Bryobacter aggregatus MPL3: one gene and its partner. The main gene of each other region encodes a partner of the protein of the gene in region 2 in a complex. Links are inferred from orthologs where the notes say so. Each region holds a gene or a part of one and is shown on either strand. Other genes may lie near its edges.

What was found.
Region 1: the proteins of tsaE (region 2) and tsaD are in contact, whole or in part, in a crystal structure (PDB 6N9A), measured with the Thermotoga maritima proteins. The link is inferred for Bryobacter aggregatus MPL3 from one-to-one orthologs. Residues at the interface, in WP_004082108.1 of Thermotoga maritima: Leu37, Gly38, Lys46, Lys57, Val59, Lys60, Ser61, Thr63, Phe64, Thr65, Leu66, Met67, Val69, Pro71, Tyr82, Arg83, Leu84, Asp86, Asp88, Phe89, Asp93, Ile128, Asp130, Glu131, Arg134; in WP_004082750.1 of Thermotoga maritima: Cys10, Asp11, Arg49, His50, Leu82, Gly84, Gly135, Gly136, Glu154, Thr155, Leu156, Asp157, Asp158, Ser159, Glu162, Asp165, Lys166, Arg169, Leu170, Tyr175, Lys213, Thr214, Leu217, Tyr218, Gln221, Arg222, Asn324.

What each region holds. Positions count from the first base shown.
Region 1 is NZ_JNIF01000004.1:897,182-900,391, reverse strand. What follows is about bases 275-3,170. They hold tsaD (tRNA (adenosine(37)-N6)-threonylcarbamoyltransferase complex transferase subunit TsaD), read right to left. Parts: upstream 2,295-3,170; coding sequence 1,254-2,294; downstream 275-1,253. Other genes in these bases: queA (tRNA preQ1(34) S-adenosylmethionine ribosyltransferase-isomerase QueA), read left to right, coding at 2,310-3,170; M017_RS0123560 (sugar phosphate isomerase/epimerase family protein), read right to left, coding at 403-1,233. In the rest of the region: M017_RS0123565 (outer membrane protein assembly factor BamB family protein), read right to left, coding at 1-48; more of queA, read left to right, coding at 3,171-3,210.
Region 2 is NZ_JNIF01000003.1:1,178,040-1,181,352, forward strand. Bases 51-3,049 are described here. They hold tsaE (tRNA (adenosine(37)-N6)-threonylcarbamoyltransferase complex ATPase subunit type 1 TsaE), read right to left. Parts: upstream 1,768-3,049; coding sequence 1,333-1,767; downstream 51-1,332. Other genes in these bases: M017_RS0105815 (ABC transporter permease), read right to left, coding at 51-596; M017_RS0105820 (ABC transporter ATP-binding protein), read right to left, coding at 593-1,336; M017_RS0105830 (bifunctional ADP-dependent NAD(P)H-hydrate dehydratase/NAD(P)H-hydrate epimerase), read right to left, coding at 1,748-3,049. In the rest of the region: more of M017_RS0105815, read right to left, coding at 1-50; more of M017_RS0105830, read right to left, coding at 3,050-3,157; M017_RS0105835 (PP2C family protein-serine/threonine phosphatase), read right to left, coding at 3,167-3,313. UniProt on the Escherichia coli protein: Required for the formation of a threonylcarbamoyl group on adenosine at position 37 (t(6)A37) in tRNAs that read codons beginning with adenine.

The DNA of each region.
Region 1 (3,210 bases), on a different replicon or contig from region 2:
GTACAAGCAAGCCGTTACTGCGTACCACACCTGAATCGACAAAGTCACGCGCCACGCTCCTTGTCGCACATCATCGCACAATCGGTCTGCCTTCCGGGAGCAGGCTGCGTCCCTGATTGGTCCGATCATGCGCGCTGCGGGATCGCCACGGGACAGGCGATCTCGGAGCGACGCTCTTTGAAGGTTTCGGCTGTGATCGGGACAGGCACAAGCCATCCAGAAATGAAGGTCTGCCGACGCCCCGATCGTGGGCAGATGACGCGCAAGCCGGAAAAGCGCCAGTGGCCTGCTGTTCGGTCGCGCTTGAAACCCCAGCAGGCCCAGACACGGCCATAGCACCCCGCCGCTTGCGCGCACTCAAAAGGCAATGGTCTCGCTCAGGACCTGCTACCGGTGGAAGAGCTAGCCAACGATGCGCTTATAATTCTCGAGGCACTTCTTAGCGGTTTCGAGGGGTGGCAGCGCACTGCCTTCCTGCTCGACCAGAAGATGTTCCACTCCACCCTTGGCGCGGGCGGCAGCCACGATGTCTTTCCACTTTGCATCGCCGTCCCCAAGCAGGACACGGTAGCCTTCATGGGGCGTAGCCATGCCGCTCTTCCAATCCTTCATGTGCATGCTCTTGATGCGGCCAGGATTCTTCTTGATCCAATCGACAGGATCGACGTTGGACTCAATGGCGGTACCGACGTCGAGTTGCAATACGACGTCCTTGGCAGTCTCTGCCGCCAATACATCCATCGGGCGAACGCCGCCAATGGCCTTCCATTCCACGGCATGGTTGTGGAAGCCGGTTCCCTTGCCGATCTTCCGAAGCTGTTCGGCCGCGGCGTTCAAGGTGGTGGCGATCCCCTTCCAGCCGTCGATGTCGGTGACACGGCCAGCGCTGGACATGATCATGTACTTGCTGCCCAGAATGACGTTCAGTTCGATGACGCGAGCAAGTTCGGGCGGCGTAAAGTACTTGACTCCCGTGTGGGCCGACAAGCAGGGCATCCCGAGATCATCGAGCTGCTTCTTGACTTCTTTGGCATACTCGGGCTTCCAGTCTGCATAGGGGCCGAAGAACTCTACTCCTTCATAGCCCATCTTCGCCACAGCGCTGAGGGTGCCAGGCAGGTCCTTGGCCAGTTCATTGCGTACGCTGTAGAGTTCGAGGCCAACAACTGGTTTTGTCGCGCCCTGTGCAAGAGTGGTGGCGGCTGCTGCCGCAAGAAAACTTCTACGATCCATATCTGTCTGTTGATCCTATCTCATCCTTGGAGCGGAAGGTTGGCTTTGGGTTGCAGGGACAGGTCAGAGATGCCCCCACGCTTCCAGCGTGCGTAGCCAGCCAACGCAATCATGACGCCGTTGTCCGTACTCCATTTCGTTGCTGGAAAGTAAACGGGCATCGGCCACTTGCGGAGTTCAACGGCCCGCCGCAAGCCGCGATTCGCCGCCACGCCGCCGCTGATCACCAGGGCTTTGGCGCCGATGCGTTCCGCGGCCTTCCCTGCCCGGTTCAGCAACTCCTCAATGACGGTGTGCTGGAAGCTGGCAATGACGTCGAGTGTCTCCTGATCGGTCAGCTGCAGCCAGTCCTCAATGGAGGCGTTCCGTAAGCCCTTCCTGGTTGCGATGGCGGCGGAGACGTCCCGGGCCTCCGTCCAGCGCAGCATCGCCGTCTTGAGGCCGCTAAAGCTGAAGTCGGAATCATTGCCTTTCATCCGCGGCGAAGTAAAGCGCACCGCACGGGGATTGCCATGCTGCGCCAGCGCGTCGAGGACAGGACCTCCTGGATAACCGAAACCCAGTAGCTTTGCGACCTTATCGTAAGCCTCGCCTGCGGCATCGTCACGCGTCTTGCCCTCCAGTCGGTACGCACCCGGACTCAGGCACTCAAAAAGGTGCGTATGACCGCCGCTGGCCACCAGCGCCAAGGCAGGATACTCGAGCTCCACGCCCAGCAAGGCAGCCTCGATATGGCCTTCGAGATGGTGCACGCCAATGAGCGGCAATCCCTTGGCCATCGCGAGGGCTTTCGCATAGGTGACGCCCACCAGAAGGCTCCCGAGAAGGCCTGGACCCTGCGTCACCGCGATCGCGTCAATCTCAAGCTCCCCAAGCGCCTCACGCACGACAGGAACGATGGCGCGCACGTGCTCGCGGCTGGCCAATTCCGGAACAACGCCGCCATACTTTTGGTGAACGTCCATCTGGGACGCTACGCTGGAAGACAGGATCGTTTTGCCATCTTCGACCACTGCGGCTGCTGTCTCGTCGCAGGAAGATTCAATGCCAAGGATTCTCAAACCTTCAGTTTAACCGTGACCTTTCATTTCGACCTACCCAATGAGCTGATTGCCCGCCAACCGCTGCCGGAGCGCTCCGCGTCCCGCATGCTGGTTCTAGACCGGGCGACACAGAGCTTTACTGACGACGTTTTCGCAAATTTCCCTAAGTACCTGCGACCCGGCGATTGCCTGGTGCTCAATAACACCCGCGTCATTCCGGCGCGCTTATTTGGCGTGCGGCCTGGACATACCGGTAAGATCGAGATTTTTCTGCTGCGGCATCTGGGCGAACAGCGCTGGCGCGCCCTTGTCCGCCCTGGGAAGAAATTGCGAGTGGGCCAGGAGGTGCTGCTTTCCGAGAATCTGAAGGCCACGATTGTCGAACACCTGGAGATGGGAGAACGGATTCTGCAGCTCTCGGGTTGTGACGATGTCGAAGCGGAATTGAACCGCATCGGCCACATGCCGCTCCCCCCCTACATCGATCGCCCGGATGAGGCGTCTGATCGCGAGCGCTACCAGACCGTCTTCTCGAAGCATGTCGGCGCAGCCGCCGCCCCCACGGCCGGGCTCCACTTTACGCCCGAAATCCTGGCCGCCGCAGCCGTTCCTGTCGCCGAGGTGACGCTCCATGTCGGCCTCGGCACCTTCCAGCCCTTGAGCGAAGAAAGCCTCCGCACGGGCAAGCTGCATCGCGAATTCTACGAGATCTCGCCGGAGTCCTCCGCTATCCTGAAGGCGGCTCAGCGCCGGGTGGCGATTGGCACTACCAGCGCCCGCACCATCGAAACCACGATGGACGCAGGCTCTGGCGAAACCGATATCTTCATTCGTCCGGGTTACCAGTTCCAGGCCGTGGGCGCACTGTTGACAAACTTTCACCTGCCCGATTCGAGCCTCATCATGCTGGTCGCAGCCTTTGCCGGCCATGACC
Region 2 (3,313 bases):
GTCATATCGATCGCCGGATACATGCCTCCCGAGAACATCAGCAGAATCACCACGTAGCCCAAAATGCTGCCCAGCATGAAGCCGCCCATCTTGCGTTCGCTCGCCACATTTTCGCGCTTCACCGTAAACGGCGTGAGGACACTCGCATCCAACTTCACCTCGCGCAACTTCTCGACTACAAGTGAATCCCGATACTCCGACAAGGCACTCCGTAGCTTGTCAGCGGCCATGCCGCTTGCCTGGCGCGTGCCCTCGGCATAGATGGTGAGCGACTTCTGATCGGCCGACACGCTCAGTCCGGTCGCGGCCGTCTTATTTGCCACGGCACTCGCCACATCAGGCACCTCCACTCGCTGCAAACCGCTCTTCGCAATCGGAGCCAGAAAGACCTCGGGGATGGAGCCGGCCACAATGGCAACCGTGGTAGCCTCCGTCGCCGCCTTCTTCTCGGCCTCTCCCATAAAGCGTCCCACCACCCCAAAAAGAAGTGGGAACACCACCATCGGCAACAGCACCATGCTGATCAGCGTGCGGCGATCGCGCAGCAACTCAGTCAGTTCTTTGCGATACACCGTCCACGTGACGCTCCGATTCATGCGGCTCTCTCCAGTTCCAACAAGTCGAGGAAGATCTCACGCAGGCGTTGCTTTCCTGTGGCCGCACGAAGCTCATCCATGCTGCCGCAGATCTTCAGTTGTCCATGATTGATCACGGCGATGCGATCGCAAAGATACTCGGCTTCTTCCATGATGTGAGTCGAATAGACAATGCACTTGCCATTCCGCTTGGCCTCGAGAATACACCTCTCGATGATGCGGGCGGTGGGTAAGTCGAGCATCGCCGTGGGCTCATCGAGAATCAACACCGGCGGATCATGCACCAGCGTCCGCGCGATCGCCGTCTTCTGCTTCATGCCGCTCGAGAGCTTGTCGCAACGGATGTCGGCAAAGCTACCCATGTCGAGCCGGGCGATGAGTTCTTCCGTGCGGCTCATCAGGCGGGCCTCAGGCACCTCGGCCAGGCGTCCGAAGAAATGCAGAATCTCACGCGGCGTGAGCCGCGCATAGAGGCCCATGTCGCCGGTGAGAAAACCAATCTGCCGCCGCACTTCGGCCGGAGCTTGCGAGATCTCAAAACCATTTACCGTCACGCTACCGGCACTCGGCTCGAGCAGCGTTGCGATCAGACGCAGCGTCGTGCTTTTCCCCGCGCCATTCGGACCCAGCAGGCCAAAGATCTCGCCCTGCCCAACGGAGAAGCTGACCTTGTCCACAGCCAGAAAATCTCCACGCTTCGCATCGTGGAAGGAACGGCTGAGCCCTTGCACTTGTATCATGAGTCCCTTGATTGTAACGGAGCGAGCGTAATGCGGCGCTCGTCTTCTCCTCCATGCTCCAGACGGATAGCCAGGATATCCCGGGGCCAGAGAGCCGGAAAGCGCTCGCCCCATTCGATGAGTGTGAGCGCATTGCGATCGAGCAATTCATCAATGCCCAAGGACAACACTTCCTGCTCGCTCTCCAGCCGGTAGAGGTCAATGTGGAAGACCCGCGCCGGGTTGCCATACTCATGAATCAGCGGAAAGGTAGGGGAGGAAACATCGTCGCGCAGCGCAGCGCCACGCGCCTCGGCAATGCCTTTCACGAGTGTCGTCTTCCCTGCCCCTAGATTGCCGATCAACAGCACGGCCCCTCGCTGGGGCAGCAACGCCGACAGCTCGTGACCAAGCGCAATCGTCTCTTCTTCGCTACGGGTACGATAGTTCATGCAGTGCCTCCGGCAGATATTCGCACAGTGTCGAGGCCAGCGAGGTCATCTCGTGCTGGTGCTGTGCAGCAAGTTCTCCACAACGTCCATGCAAATAGACCGCCGCAATCACCGCGGTCTTCGTATGGTCGCGATACTGACTCAGTAGCGCCGCCGTCAGGCCGGTAAGCACGTCGCCCGAGCCCGCCTTCGCCAATGCGGGAGAGCCCGTCGGATTGATCCATGTCTCGCCATCCGGAAAGGCAATCACCGTGCGATCACCCTTCAGAACAACAATGCAATGGCTTCGTTTTGCCAACTCTCTGGCATCCTCAATCCGGTCAACAATATCCCGTCCGAGCAAACGCTTCATCTCGCCCGGATGCGGCGTCAGCACACGCGGGAACGAAGCCGCCTCCGTCAGCGGAGACAGTAGATTCAGCGCATCCGCATCCAGCACCAGCGGCGCGGGCCAGTGGAGATACAGATCCGCCACCAGTTTTTTCTTGTCTGCATCCTCACCCAGCCCCGGACCAATCGCCAAAACACTTTTTCCCTGAAGCGTTTTGGGGATGTCCTGCCAGCGGCCCATCATCAAATCCGGCAGGAGCGGCACAAAGCCCGCATCGGGAGAATACAGCGTCACCAAACCTGCGCCCGCGCGAATCGCCGTAGTCCCCGCCAGATTCAAGGCCCCATGCTTGCCACTAGCTCCACCGAGAATCGCGACATGGCCAAAGCTGTTCTTGTAGCTGGCCGCCGCGCGCGGTGCCCCCACCGGCTGCAGATCCGCACGCGTGGTGAGTTGTAACTGCGAGTGCAGCACCGGCAATCCAATCGGAACTACAACCAGTTCGCCCATCGGCTGCAATACCTGCAATAACTTCGGCGCTTCAAAACTCACAGTCAAATCGGCCTGGACCGCCCCGCTCGGAATATCCACGGCCACCCGCGTGGCAATGGGTAAAGCATTGATCTGCGCCACCAGACTCGCAATCGGTTCGCGCGGCGCGCCGCTGGCCCCAGTGCCCAACAAGGCATCGATCGCCAAAGTAGTTACCGCCAAGTCGAGCGGAATCTGCATCGTGTACGGAATGCCGAGCGCTTCCAGCATCTTCAATTGCCCGGTCGCACTCTCCGTCATGTCTTCCACATCGAAGGCGAGAATCACCTTGAGCCATGCCGGCCGGTGGTGCACGTGCAGCAAGCGAGCCAGGGCAAGGCCATCGCCCCCATTGTTCCCCTTGCCGCAGAAGATGGCGATCCGTTGCTTCTCGAGCGGCGCATAGCGGCGCTCTAGCTCGCGCAGCACGCCATAGGCAGCATTCTCCATCAGAATCACCGCCGGAATTCCGGCTTTCACTGCCGCCGCATCCGCAGCGCGCATTTCTTCAGGACTCAGGATTTTCACTTGTTCACCTCAGGGACGGCGTGCAATCAAAAGCGTCATATCGTCTTGGAGATCCGGCGATCCGGTCCATTGCTCCACAGCAGCCATCACTGCTTCGATGATTCCCTGGTCACTCAGATGGACATTCCGCTTGACCAATTCGATCAGACGATCTTC